Regions from separate parts of the Bradyrhizobium sp. IAR9 genome, predicted to be linked through region 1. Evidence: riboswitches for the same ligand, from Rfam matches in the RefSeq annotation. Region 1 holds a riboswitch; the other holds the start of a gene.
What was found. Region 1 has a riboswitch for cobalamin ahead of GGD67_RS05320 (TonB-dependent siderophore receptor). Riboswitches for the same ligand answer to the same signal wherever they lie in the genome.
Positions count from the first base shown of each region.

Region 2: linked by a shared signal. The riboswitch ahead of metE (5-methyltetrahydropteroyltriglutamate--homocysteine S-methyltransferase) and the one ahead of GGD67_RS05320 (TonB-dependent siderophore receptor) in region 1 are both predicted to bind cobalamin.

Region 1 is NZ_JACBZW010000001.1:1,124,273-1,131,616, forward strand. Features, by position in the region: gene GGD67_RS05305 (O-methyltransferase) at 1-270, shown strand, start outside; gene GGD67_RS05310 (siderophore-interacting protein) at 392-1,060, shown strand; gene GGD67_RS05315 (PepSY domain-containing protein) at 1,091-2,530, opposite strand; gene GGD67_RS05320 (TonB-dependent siderophore receptor) at 2,543-4,891, opposite strand; cobalamin riboswitch at 5,008-5,210, opposite strand; gene GGD67_RS05325 (histidine phosphatase family protein) at 5,283-5,855, shown strand; gene cobT (nicotinate-nucleotide--dimethylbenzimidazole phosphoribosyltransferase) at 5,848-6,900, opposite strand; gene cobF (precorrin-6A synthase (deacetylating)) at 6,911-7,344, opposite strand, start outside.
Region 2 is NZ_JACBZW010000004.1:564,330-571,673, forward strand. Features, by position in the region: gene GGD67_RS14640 (nodulate formation efficiency C protein) at 1-547, opposite strand, end outside; cobalamin riboswitch at 1,450-1,653, shown strand; gene metE (5-methyltetrahydropteroyltriglutamate--homocysteine S-methyltransferase) at 1,757-4,102, shown strand; gene GGD67_RS14650 (hemerythrin domain-containing protein) at 5,262-5,861, opposite strand; gene fixJ (response regulator FixJ) at 7,006-7,344, opposite strand, start outside.

The sequences.
Region 1 (7,344 bases):
AGGCACGGCGATGCGCGCCAAACGCTCAGCTCCGGCCTCGGCGGCGAGGTCGACATGGTGATGCTCGATGGCGCTTTCACTCTCTATCTTCCCATTCTCAGGCTGCTGGAGCCGCACCTGAAGCGCGGCGCGCTCATCGTCGGCGAGAACGCGCTCGAGGAAGCTTCGGGCTATATCGACTACGTACGCGATCCCGAGAACGGCTACCTCTCACTGTCGCTGCCGTTCGAGCCGGGACGCGGCAACGAATTCACGATCAAGACCCGATGATCGGCGCGGTGGTGAAACTGTGATGGAGCCGAATTTGAACGAGCCCGCTCACGAGCCACAGACGTCCGAGCCATCGCGGGCACCGCAGGGACGGCTCACGCGGATGTTGCTGCGATGGCTGATGCGTCCTGCACACGTTGCCGGCGTTGAGACGCTCTCGCAGAGTTTCCGGCTCGTCGAGCTCGAAGGCGAAGCGCTCAGAAACGTCGCCTGGACGGCTGGCGACAAGATCCAGGTCGCGATGGGCTCGGGCCTGAGCGCGCGCACCTATACGCCGATGTCGTGGGACGCCGGCAACGGCAGAACGCGGCTGCTCGCCTTTGCACATGGCGATGGTCCCGGCAGCCGCTGGGCCAGCGGCTTGCGCGCGGGCAACGCCTGCCAGTTCTTTGGTCCACGCCGCTCGTTCGACCTCGCGGACCTCGGAGCGCCCATCGTTCTGTTCGGCGATGAAACCTCGTTCGGCCTTGCGGCCGCGTTGCGCGACAGCCTGCAGGCTGGCGGCGCGCTCCATCTGTTCGAAGCCACCGATGTCGCGGAGTCGAGACTGGTGCTGGATTCCATCGGCCTCGGCCAGGCCAGATTAATCGCACGCAGTGCCGATGACACCCATCTTGCAACTGCAGAATCCGAGCTGCTGCGCCTTGCCGCAAACGGCGCACAGTTCGTCCTGACCGGCAAGGCACCCTCGATCCAGCGCGTCGGCCGCACCCTGAAGGCCGCCGGCGTCGCATCATCGCGGATCAGGGCGAAAGCCTATTGGGCACCGGGCAAGACCGGTTTGGATTAGAGAGGAACCGATGGAACGGCCGGCTGTCGGTCAGGACCTACGGGTCGGTCGGGGCCGCAGACGCCGCCAGCCAATCGCGATCCCGGTGACGGAGAACACCAGTCCCAACGCACAGAGTCCGACGATGATGGTATCGCGCAGACGCGGGTGCGCCACCAGAAGGGGAAAATCGAGCGTGTGGAGCGCGCTGTAGAGCCAGCGATAGGCCCGCCGCGATGAATCCAGCCTTTGCAGCACACTGCCGTCGGCACCGTCGATATCGAACCAGAGGTCGCCGCAGCGCGAACGGTAGACGGGCGCACCGGCAATAGCCGATTGCGCGGGGTAGTCGTCGTTGCCAGCAAGAACGGACGCCGCACCGCAGCCGGCAGCAAGGTGCGCCACGAGACTCTGGATCTCATGCCTATCCAGAAATTCCCTTGGTCCGTCGAGGGACGCGTCCCCTGCCTTGATCAAGACCTGACGGTCGAGGCTCACCCGATCGCGGCGATAGACGCTGCCGTTGAAGGCAAACCATTCGATCTCCCGGGTCGAGGGCGATATTGGCTGCCGATCGAGCCATGAGGCAGCCGCCCAATCAGGCGGCGCGTTCATCACGCCGGATTCGGCCAAGGTCAATTGTCCGCGCGAGAACAGCCGGCCGTGATCCATCGAGAGCCAGCCGCTGAGACTCCATGTCAGCACGAACATTGTTGCCGCGAGGCCAATGACATGGTGCAACGCGTGCCAGCCACGATAGGGCGAGGACATCCGGCGCCCTCGCAGCTTCACCCGCGCGATCCCGAGCACCGCGCCAAGCATCGCCGCGATCAGGGCCAGCAATGACAGTGTCCAGACGACGCGATCCCACAGCGACCAGTTGCTTCTCAGGACCGTCGGATAAATCCAGTGCAGCACACTACCGGCCCAATTCCAGCCCCGCTCGCGCCGCGTCGTATCCAGGACGATCTCGCCGGTGGGCGAGGAGACATAGACTTCCGTCCCGGCAGCATCGCCGAGCGCCACACGAAACAGCGGCCGGTGGCGATCGAAGCCGTTCGGAACGCTCCACTGATCATAGTCCGGACCGGCAACGACCGCGGCCGGCGCGGCATCGAGCCCGCGATTGCGCGCGTGCTCCCGCGCGATGGCAAGCGCGGTATCGGCCATTGCGACCGACGCATCCGCTCCGTCGGAGGCACGGACCGCGCGCACGCGCGATGATCCCGACACAATGTAGACCGCTGCATCGCTCCGCTGGATCAGCCGAACGCGCACGGCGTCCACGACCCCGCTCACAGCGACCGCCGCCGCAACCGGGATCCTCGCCGCTTCGCGATCCACCGGCGCCAGGCCGGCAAACCGTTCCGCTTCTGTCAGCGACGGAAACGGCACGAAGTGCATCACGATCCCCGTCGCGAACCACATCGCGAACAGCAGGCAGAACGCGATCCCGAGCCAGCGATGCGTAAGGACGATCGCGCCCATCATGCGTTCAGTGCCCTACCATTTGAACGCGGCCGAGAGCTCGTAGGTCCTGGGCGCACCGAGCAGGATCTGGTCGGGATAGAACGGATCGCCCCAGATCGCATAGCGCTTATCGGTGATGTTGCGGACGCGGAAGGTCAGGCGTGCCTGGTCGACCGCGCTGAACACCGTCTTGGGGATATCGACGAAGGCATAGACGTCGGCGACGGTATACGCCTTCATCGTCACGACATTGGCATCGGTGTTGTAGCGGTCGCCGACATGGCGGCCAGTGATGCCGAGCTCTACCGGCCAGGGCGTGAAGAAGCGCCAGGACGCGCCAGCATTCGCCACAATGCGCGGCACGTTCGGCGGCGTATTGCCGGAGAACGAGCCGCCGGCGAAATTGTAGTCGGCATAGCGGGCATCGACATAGGCGATGTTGCCCCACAGACGCAGCGGATCGATCGGACGAACCGAAGCGGCAAGCTCGACGCCCTTCGATTCCTGGCGCCCGGCGATGTTGAGCGCCATGCCGCCCGCCGCTGCATAGACGTTCTTGCGCACGATGTCGTAGGCCGAGAACGACCACTCCGCCCTGTTGTCCCAGAACAGGTGCTTGACGCCGGTCTCGTAGGTACGCGAGGTCGTCAGATCGAGCGGCTGGGTCGGCAACAGCAGGAAGCTGGTGTTCGCGGCGACGTCGGCGCCGGTTGCGTACTGACTGAAGAAGGTCAGGCCGGGCACGGCCTCCCAGGTGTAACCGATGCGGCCCGTCACCGGCGCCCAGTCTTTCGTGAACGGAAAACCGGCTCTCACAAGCCCGGCGGAATCGGTCGAATTGCGGTCGAGCCCGATATGCTCGACGCGCAGGCCGCCGATCAGCGCGAAGGTCCGCGTCAGCTTCAGCCGGTCCTCGAACGACAGCGCCTCGTTGTCGATCCGCGCGGTCTGCTGCTGCGTCGTCAGCAGGCCGTAAAAGCCGCGGTTCGGATCGACCAGCGAGACATAATCGTTCGGGAAGTTTGCCGCGCCCGGCCTGACGAAATCAAGATAGCTCGACGACAGCGTCGTGACCAAGCGATTGTCGAAGCCCGCGATATTCGCGTCCCAGATCAAATCGGTGATGTTGCCGACCAGGCGCTGGCTGTGCGCGACATAGAAGCGCTCGCGATACACCTGGTTGTTGGTGGAATCGAACGCCTCGATCTCGTTGTTGAACCAGGTACGCTCCGCGCCGTAGCCATAGGCTTGACTCTTCAGCGTCAGGTCCGGCGCCAGCTTCAGCTCGAAGCCGCCGCGCAGCCACACCTCCTGCGCGACGTTGCGGTTGTCGAGGACGTTGTAGTTGGTGTTGAAGGTGCGGTCGTCGATCGTGACCGCGCCCAGGTCGGTCCTGTTGAAGTAGTTGCCGGAGACGATCCCCGACGTCGCATGCGAGCCGCTGAAGGCTATCGGCACCAGCGGCGCGCCCCAATAGGCTTTCGAGCGGTCCTCGCGATATTCGATCGCGCCCCAGATCTTGAGACTGTCGGAGATGCGGTAATTGAGCTGGCCGGACACATCGAGCATCTTGGTGTTGGTGTCGTCGGCAAAGCCGTTGAGTGCGGAACGGCTGATGTCGAAGCGATAGTCGAGGCCTTGGACGTTGGTGCTGCCGCCCGAGCCGTAATGCGCGCGGAACGAATTCAGCGAATCCCAGGAGAAATCAGCTTCGTTCAGGATCGGTCCCGTGTGCGGCTGCTTGGTCACAAAATTGATCGCGCCGCCGGCGGCGCCTTCACCCGAGATCAGCGAGGCCGGCCCCTTCAGGAATTCCACGGCTTCCAGATTGGCGGTGTCCATGATCCGCGAGGTCATGTTCTGCGGGCCGATCTTGATGCCGTTGTAGAGCGTGTTGATCTGGCTGTTGGTGAAGCCGCGCATGGAGAAGGCGGAAGGTTCGGCCGGATTATCGCCGGCGGTGACGCCGACCGCGCCCTGGGCCACGTCGGACACAGTGCGATAGCCCTGCTCGCGCATGGTCTCGGCGGAGATCACCTCGACGGTCGCGGGCGTCTGTCGCACCGTCAGGCCGAGCCGCGAAGCGCTTTCGGCCACGGCGTTGCTGTTGAGCGGCGTCGGGGGTGCCGTAGCCGGCACGACGGGCTTCGGCATCGCTGCCGCGGCCGCCGGCCTGCGCGCTGCTGCCCGGCGCGTGCTCTGCGCCTCCCGGCCGGCAGGCTTGGCCTGCGTGCGGGATTGGGCCGGCGATACTTCGACCGGCGGCAGGGGTTCACGGGCCTGCTGCGCCAGCGCAGCGGGCAGATCGAGCGCGGCAAGGGATGTGAGCGCAGCGGATGCGAGCAGGAATTGTCGCGGTCGTACGATACGGATGGAAGACACGGTTTTCGGACCTCGGTATGACGTCAGTGGCACGTCACAGCGAACGAGGTCTCACCTTTTGGCTCTTCAGCCGTCCGATGAAGCCGAATGTCTGTACTCCCCGACCGACATCTTCGCGTGTGACCACGGCTGACGGCAGGTCTCCTGGCTCGCGGGTCATCACCACTTCGTCGCCTTCCCGGGACCGAGGACCCAGTGGCTTCTGACGAAGGATTATCCGCTCACAGTTGCGGGGGCAGCCACGGCGTTGGGGACAATGTCCCCGCACCGTATTCCCTTTTCATTCCCTCTCGGGAAAACCGTCGCGAGCATCTAGGATTACCATCACAACAGAGTCAATGTGCCAGTTGCGGCGTTATGGCCACAACGACCAACTTCCTTGGAGATGAGCATGGAAGGCGAGACCTTCCTCTGGTTGATACGGCACGCGCCCGTCGCGGGCGTCACAGGCACCATCCATGCCGCCGACGCGCCGGCCGATCTCAGCGATCGCGTGCAACTGGACGCTGTGCGACGGCGCCTGCCACCGGATGCCGCCGGCTATGCCAGCCCGTCGCGGCGCACGATCGAGACGGCACGCGCGCTGGGACTCGAACCGAAGCTGGTCAGTGAATTCCGCGAGCAGGATTTTGGTGACTGGACCGGCCATCGCCATGACCAACTCGAGGCGACCCGCGGCGAGGCCTATGCGCAGTTCTGGAGCGATCCGGCTGGCGGACGGCCGCCGGGCGGCGAAAGCTTTGCGGATCAGGTCGCGCGTGTCCGGCTGGGTCTGTCGCGGATCGCAGCCGGATCGGCCACGCTCGTCGTGCATTCCGGCACCATCCGCGCCGCGCTCTGCATCGCGCTGGATCTGACGCCGCAGGCCGCCTTGCGCTTCGTGGTCGATCCGCTGTCGCTGACCCGGATCGATCGCCTTGCGAGCGGCTGGCGCGTCGTCTCCGTCAATCAGCCGATCAGTTAGGTCTGTCAGGCACATTGGCCTGCGCGAACGTCGCCATGCCGTTGTGAAGGCTACAGGCGAGCCGCACCAGCGGCAGCGCGATGGCGGCACCCGATCCCTCGCCGAGCCTGAGATCGAGGCTGATCAACGGCTGCACGTTCAGCGCGCGCAACACCAGCCGATGCCCCTGCTCCGCCGATTGATGCGACGGCAGTAGGAACGGCCGGCACGACGGATTGAGCCGTACTGCTGCGAGCGCTGCCACCGAGACGATGAAGCCATCGATCAATACGGGAATACGGCGCTGCGCGGCCGCAATGATCGCACCTGAGATCGCCGCGATCTCCAGGCCGCCAACGGCGCATAGGATTTCTTCCGGCGAAGCGCCGCCAACGCCGTGACGCGCGATCGCCGCGTCGATCACGCGGGCCTTATGTGCGCGGCCGGCCGCATCGACGCCGGTGCCGCTGCCCGCGATCTCTTCGGCGCTGATGCCGAGCAGGCCTGCAGCAATCGCCGCCGACGTCGTCGTGTTGCCGATCCCCATCTCGCCGAAGATCAAGAGATCGGGCTGATTGGCTTGCGCGCGCGCAACCGCGCGCTGGCCGGCCTCGAACGCATACGCCAGCTCGGCGGGTGCGAGCGCGGCTTCGACGCTGAAATCGCGCGTGCCATGGCGCGGCTTGTCGGTGATGACACCCGCCATCGCCTCTGTTGCCAGCGTGCCGGCGTCGACGACGTCCAGGCTCGAGCCAAGCTCGCGCGCCAGCACCGAGATCGCGGCGCCGCCGGAGGCAAAATTCGCCATCATCGCGATGGTCACGGCTTGCGGATAGGCCGAGACGCCCTGCGCGACGATGCCGTGGTCGCCGGCGAAGACGATGATCGGCACCCGTGCGGCACGCGGCTGTTCGGTCGCCTGCAGGCCCGCAAGCTCGATTGCGAGCTGCTCCAGCCGGCCGAGTGCACCGGTCGGCTTTGTCAGTTGCGCCTGCCGTGCGATCGCCGCCTCGCGATGCACGGCGGAGACATCGGGGCAATTTCGGGTGACCCATTCGGAGAGCATGCTGCCTCGCTTACGGCCTGCGCTTGAGAATGTAGCTGTCCATGATCCAGCCATGCCGCTCGCGCGCTTCCTGCCGCGCCGCGACGATGCGCGGGCCAACCTCGGCGAGCACGCCGGACATGACGATCTGGTCGGGCATGCCGAGATAGGCGCCCCAATAGATTTGAATCCCGGCTGGATCAAGCGACTGGAATGCCGTGCCGCCGTCGAGCATTACAACAACGGTATCCACCCCTGCCGGCCAGCCGCCTTCGCGCAAACGCCGCCCCGTCGTGACCAGAAAGGGCTCGCCGATATCGTTGAGCGGCAGCGCATGCGCCGCGCACAGCGCCTGGATCGAGGTGATGCCGGGCACGACCTCGATGTCAGGCAAGGGATTGAGCCGCCGCGCAATGCGCAGCGAGGAGTCGTAGAGCGAGGGATCGCCCCAGATCAGCAGCGCAA
Region 2 (7,344 bases), on a different contig from region 1:
TGCAGCGGCCCTGCCGCAGAAGATCGCCGAGCCGGCCTTGCATGGTCGTCACAAAGTTGAAGTTGCTCGGATCATGCAGAAAGCCAAGATTTGCGTCCCTTTCGCCGTCCTTGACTTCACTGGCGATCAACGAGAGCGCCAGGGCGCGCCAGCCCAATTCCATCGGTTTGGCATAGGTCGACGCAAGTTGAATCGTGCCGTCGAGCGCGACCTTCCAAGTGATAACGTACTGTTCGTCTGATGTATCGACGCGGTGCCTGGTCCACGAAACGAAAACATAGTCATTTTCGTCAAGTTCAGCGACGCCCCACATTCGAGGGACGAACTGCGCCACCTTCGAGACATTGGAGATAATTTGTTCTATTGTCTCGCCGTCTTGCGCTCGCCACGTTGACTTGAATCTTTCGATAAGGGGGCTCTCGTTGGCGCGAACACTGTTGCTCGTCGCAGCCAGCCCGGCCAGGCATATCAGGGATTGACCGAGACAAAACCATAACGCGCGTCTTCCAGACATTTTCCTCATAACTGTCGGCCTATCTGCTTTCATCCACACGTCATTTCTAAAGCGGGGCAACCTTTAACCTGTTATACGCGAGCGCAAGAAGTTAGCGGCGACGCGGCGGGGAGACCGATGGTGTCCCGTGCGAGCAGGCGCTCCCCTCTATGTCACGCGCCGCTAACTTCGCTGCCGGCGACAGCCTCAATTTGCTGTACTGGACTTGCCCAGCAGGAGGAGACTGGGCATGCCGAAGTCTTGCATTCTTCGTGCCAGGTAATGGGCGGCAATTCACACCGCTTTTGTGTCCTCTTTGTCGACTTTCCGACTGGCCCAGGTCTCGATGTTTCCTTTCAGCGCTATCCAGCGCGGCTTATGCATCCTCGTCTCGCGACGGTTTGGTTCGGTATCGTTGCCAGAATGTGCGTTTCGATCTCTGCCAATTTGCGGCCAATGGGCCATGGTGCGTTTGGCGCTCCCGTCGCGACTCGCGGCGCTTCGAGAACAGCCTCAGTCCGGAGCGCTTTGCACTCGACGGCCAACGACGCGAAGCCGATCTTCACCGCCGAGCATTTGGAGTCTTGCTGAACCGCAAATCAACGTGCTGGCAGGGTATGTAGCTGGCTTCCCAGCTTGGGCCTATTCAACACGGATCCTGTTGGCCGAGAAGGTGGCTGGATGGTGGACGTGCTCAAAGAACCGCTGGGAAGCCGGGACGCGCATCAAATGCGTTCTGCTCGAGGCAGCAGTCCCGACCGCGCAAGTCGCATTTGTCCCTTCCATCGATCGGGCATGCGGCAAAGGGGGCAGCTGCGATGGTCATTCCAATATCGCTGACTGGAGAGCGCTTCTACGTCGACTCAACGATAAAGATGCACGGTCATTCGCGTAGCGGATATCGCAGCACCAGCTTGAGACATAATCTGAGAGGTTGACGGAAGACTTCTCTTGCCGATAATCCAAGTCGTCGAGGTTCTCCGGTTCCCATTTGATCCGGAGCTAAGAGGGAAGCCGGTGACAATGCCGGCGCTGCCCCCGCAACTGTGAGCGGCAAGCCGCTGTCCAACGACGTCACTGAAGCCTGCGCGGCTTCGGGAAGGCCGGACAGAAGCGATGACCCGCGAGCCAGGAGACCTGCCCCGACAATATATTTGTCCACGGGGCGGGGTGTCCCGGTGGTGCGCCAAGCAGCCGTCGCACCGCGCGACTTCCCCTGCCTGCGTCCGCCATGGCCTTTGCCCCCAACATGGGGTTCACGCTATGACTCTTCTCTCCCTTCCGGTTGCCACCCTCGGAACGCCACGCATCGGTCCAAGGCGCGAGCTCAAACTCGCTCTCGAAAGCTACTGGGCCGGAAAAAGCAGCGAACAGCAGTTGCTCGAGGACGCAGCTGGCCTGCGTGCCGCGAACTGGGCTCGTCAGAAATCTATCGGCGTCACGGTTATTCCATCGAACGATTTCTCGCTGTATGACCAGGTGCTCGACACAAGTGTCATGGTTGGCGCCATCCCGGAGATCTACGCCTCGAAAGCCGAATCCGTTTCGCTCAAGACGTACTTCGCCATGGCCCGCGGGTCACAATGCGACGATCAGGATGCGAGTTGCGGTCACGGACCGCGCGGATTTGGCGCACCCGCGCAGGAGATGACCAAGTGGTTCGACACCAACTACCACTACATGGTCCCCGAGTTTCACAGGGGACAGACTTTCAGGCTATGCTCTCGCAAGCCGATCGAGGAGTATGAGGAAGCCAAGGCCCTTGGCTTTCAGACCCGCCCTGTCCTGATCGGGCCGGTCACATTCCTAAAGCTCGGCAAGAGTCCCGATCCTGCGTTCCAGCCACTCTTACTACTGGATGAATTGATACCGGCCTATATCGAGGTTCTGCAGGAATTGGCCAAACGTGGGGCAAATTGGGTTCAGTTCGACGAGCCCTGCCTGGTTCTTGATCTGGATGAGAGGGCGCGACAATCTTTGCGACATGCCTATGACCGGCTCGCCAAGGAGGGGCCGGCCATCAAGATCTTAGTCGCCAGCTATTTCGGCGATCTCGGGGACAATCTGGACACCGCCTTGAGCCTGCCAGTCGCCGGACTGCACCTCGATCTGGTTCGAGCGCCACAGTTGTTGGACCAGATCATCGCTGGCGGCCGAAGTGATCTAGTCATGTCACTCGGTGTCGTCGACGGCCGGAATGTATGGCGGTCGAATTTGTCGTCGCTGCGCCAGCGGCTCGAACCCGCGATTGCGAAGCTCGGCAAGGATCGTGTACAGATTGCCCCATCCTGCTCGCTGCTTCATGTGCCGATTGATGTTGAACTCGAAACCGGGCTCGCCTCCGACGTCAAGAGCTGGCTTGCTTTCGCGGTCCAGAAGATGCGAGAGCTCGCGAACCTGGCGCGGGCACTCGCAGGCGACCAGAATGTTGCGCTAGCTCTTGCCGAGTCGGAATGTGCCGCGACTGTCCGCCGGACTTCGCCAAAAATCCATGATGCCAATGTCGCTGTCCGGATGAAAGCGATCGATCAGACCATGCGTCGGCGCGCGAGCCCATCTGCCCGTCGTGCCGAGATCCAAAGCAATCGTTTCGGACTACCGGCTTTTCCAACCACGACGATCGGATCGTTTCCGCAGACCAAAGAGGTCCGGAATGCCCGTGCGGCGCATGCCCGAGGCGCTATGAGCGACGAGCAATACGACAGGTTCCTCAAGGAGGAGACGGCGCGCGTCGTACGCTGGCAGGAGGACATCGGTCTCGATGTCCTCGTGCACGGCGAGTTCGAGCGCAATGACATGGTGCAGTACTTCGGTGAGCAACTCGCCGGATTCGCATTTACCAGGAATGGATGGGTGCAGTCCTACGGATCGCGCTACGTCAGGCCACCGATCCTGTTTGGCGATGTAGTGCGGTCGAAGCCTATCACCGTAGGCTGGTGGCGCTACGCGCAATCACTAACGAGGAAGCCGATGAAGGCGATGTTGACCGGACCGGTGACGATCTTGAACTGGTCCTTTGTTCGCGATGATATTCCCAGAAGCGAGGTCTGCCGCCAGATTGCGCTCGCGATCCGAGACGAAGTCCGCGATCTCGAGAATGCTGGTGCGACCATGATCCAGATCGACGAAGCTGCACTTCGCGAAGGATTGCCGTTGCGTCGGTCGGAGTGGACCGCCTATCTCGATTGGGCCGTGGATTGCTTCCGCATCTGCTCATCCGGCGTCGCTGATCAAACCCAAATTCATACACATATGTGCTACTCGGAGTTCAACGACATCATCGGCGCGATCGCTGCAATGGACGCAGATGTCATCTCGATCGAGACATCGCGGTCGAAAATGGAACTACTCGACGCGTTCAGGAACTACGAATATCCAAATCAGATCGGGCCGGGCGTGTACGACATCCACTCTCCACGCGTTCCCGAGGCGGGCGAAATGAAGGAGCTGATGGCGTTGGCTCGGACCCGGCTGCAGGATTCGCAGCTCTGGGTCAATCCGGACTGCGGCCTGAAGACGCGCAAATGGGAGGAGGTTCGGCCGGCGCTAGCGAACATGGTCGCTGCCGCCCGCCAACTGCGCGCTGCATTCGATTCGCGAGGCCGTTGATCCGGGCTTGGATCTCTTCTCGACAAAGTTGATCCTCTTGCGGTCATTTGCGCTCTCCATAATCGATGGAGCCTTGGGAACACAAAAAAAGCCCGGCCCCCGCTTAGCGGGCCGGGCGAAAGTCTGGGAGGAGCGACGCTGATGCGTCGCGCGGGCTTCGGCGGAAGAGAGGACAACCGCCGGTTCGATTACGGCAAGGACATTCGCCGAAAATCTGAGCCCAGTTGAAGCACAAGCTCAGCATAGCTCAATTATGCAGTGGTATGCGACCGTATAGCCTGAAGTGTACAAATATACACCAAGGTTTGTCGCTCAAGAGCACGTCGGCAACGATTACGACAGCGACGAGGGGAGGTGGTGATGGCGGGGCGGTCACCGCCGGCACGAGCCGCAAACTCGGTGCGCTTTCCTGCCTGGAAACCTTATGCTCGATCAGCGACGATACGAAAAACCTGGCTCCAAGGATCTCGCAAGCGTGGACAATGCATGAGCGGTTGCTGTTGATTTGAACCCTGCTTAAGGCAGTTGGTCGACCGGTTCCACCCGATAGTCGGGTTTCGGCTTGGGCCTCTGTTTGAGAGTCTATGAGTGGACCACGCGGAGGATGTCATGAGCTTGAAGATGGCACGGTGCCGATAGGTTGCTCCTCAGCCGTGAGCGTGGTCCTGCCCTCAACATAGGCCAGTTGAATGATGGCGATCTCGGATCCGACACGACTCGGCTCGGCGCAGAGTTAGACCGGACGTCCAGCGCCTTGCCGTTCGTGCTAAACGTACCCGGGCGAGCAGTGCCTCGCGGATCATTCAGAGCGTGCCGGGCAGGGAAGGAGTGGGAGTGCTTCGCCGCACCCGCGCGGCCGCAAGGTCCGTCCTACGGGTCGGCGGATATGCGAGACATCCGCTTCGCGCGATGTCACTGCGCAACTGCCCAACCTGCGACGGTCATACTGTGGAACGTGCCGGAACCAGAGCTCAGAAAGGCTCGGCCATGGCGTTTGCACGGGTGGTCGAGAAGCGATCTTAGTGCGCAGAAGCCATTTTGGCGGTACGGCAGCCTACGTGCCCGCGAACACCCCCATTTTCATTTCGGCAGGATGAGCATAAGGTCTAATCCCTGCTGTAAAACGGCAGCGACCAATACGGCCCGTCTCGGCGCCGTGTCAGGGATTGCCGGCCTTGGTGGACGATAACGCGACCGAGCTGCGTTCGGCCTCAGCTTCTTGCTCCAATTTCAGAATATGCGCTCTTAGCGCATCGGAAGTGGCTGCCGCTGTCTCGCCGAACAGCGGATCTCCATGATCGGTGACGGCGGAAGCGATTTCGGTCCATTCCTGTGCCGAGAGAGCCTTCAGTGCGGCCGGAAAGAAATCTCGTTCTTCCCACATCATGTGGCGCCGCTCGCATACTATAAAGTCGCGTATGATATTGCCGACGTCTTGCCGAGCGAGCTCACGATCCGTGAGGATGGCGTCAATAGCTCGCGCGAAGCGGTGCAAGCGGTCGACGACTTCCTGGTGTTCAAGCGCCAGATCGCCGACGATTGCAGCTGCATCCGGATCGCAAGCCTTGAGCTTGGAAAAAATCAAGTCTTCCTGTGGATGATGATACACCTCGGGGTAAACCTCGAAATAGCTGATAATCGCGCGAATGACCTCATAATCGGGACGGATCCCTTTCTCAAAAATCTCCAATTCGCGTTGGAGAGCGGCCAGAAGCAGATCAATGTTGCGATGCTCTCGAAGCAAAAGATCGATGATCATTGCGGTGCTCCTGGAGGCACAATTTAGGCCGGAAGCGTTTCTGCCACTTGCAAGATCGCCCAAGCCGAGTTCGGTGTCGTTTGCGCTGCAATTTTCCGCGCTGTTCGACGCAAAAGAGTAGCGCGCTTGAATTTGAGCTGGCGTAAATCAACTTAGCCGAAGTGTTGAGGTTGCCCACGCAAGACGCTGGTCGGATAGCAGGTGGTCTCGGTAAAACTGGCGGCCTGGGCGTGCATGGCGGATCCTATCTTGCGAACGTCGATGGGACGCAGATTGGCTGATCCTGACGAACTGGAAAATTTGGATGTTTTCCCTAGGTAGAAGTCCCTAAGTATTTACACGTAAGTGCCATGAGCAGGGCGTCTTGAATGGGAGCGGCGCGGTCCCTTGTTTGCTCAAACATGTTCAAATCGGATTACAAAGCTGCATGCTGGCTTCGGCGGCCGCGTCCATGGAAACAGTCGGAAGCGCACGGCCGCACCCGTGAAGAGCTCCAGGCAGCCCAAAAGTTGTCGTCCACCGCCACTTTCAGCTCGCCGCAGGAGGTCTTGTTCGGGCCGTCAGCATCGGTCGGCCGCGGAGGTGACGAGGTGGATATTGACGGCATCCCGATCGATGTACGCTGGCCGACGTGGTCGACGCGCTCATGATCATGCGATCCGCTGTCGTACCCCCTTAATGGTGTGTGACGATGGTTAGGGCGGCGCGCCTCGGCCGGAACCGCACTCAGCGCGCGCTGGTATGCCGGCGTTCCGTGCCCGCAGTGCCGCTTCGGCTCGCTCCAAAGTACGCGACCGTTCGATTTCGAAGACCGAAGTGACTGTCGCCCAGCCGGGCGCAATGAGCGAATGATGGTCCTCTCGTAGCCGATTGCCACAGCGTCAAGATGCGCACTTGTGCTCAATGCGATGGAAGTCGAACCGTTCACGGCAGCTGCTGTCCATCGGAGCACAAATTTGGGCCGACGTAATGATCTTCGTCATGTGCCGTCGTGATTCAAGTAACCAGCAGCGTGTGTTGCATCGGTAGCCGTCACCGAAAACATGATCCGCTCGGCGCGGGTACGCCTGAAAACCCTCCGTTCGCCGTCTGGACTGCGCAGCTTGGATGCAGGAATAAGCCATTCGCGCCATTTGCGCTGGTGCTAGAGTCCCGCGGTAATGGCGATCCGCATCAACTCAGACATGCTGCGGGCATTGGTCTTGGCCATGAGGTTTGCACGGTAAACCTCGACTGTCCGGGGACTGATGCCGAGATCATGGGCGATCACCTTGTTAATCTTGCCGGCTAATAGTCCCTGCAGGACGTCACGCTCGCGCGAGGAGAGGCCCGCGAGGCTGGCTTCCGCCTGCAGTTTCGCTGCGTTATCGGTTAGTTTCGTTGGCCGCGCTTCCAAAGCACTAATGATCGCACGCAATAGCACGTCCTCCACGAACGGCTTCTCGATGAAGTCGACCGCACCCGCTTTCATCGCTTCGACTGC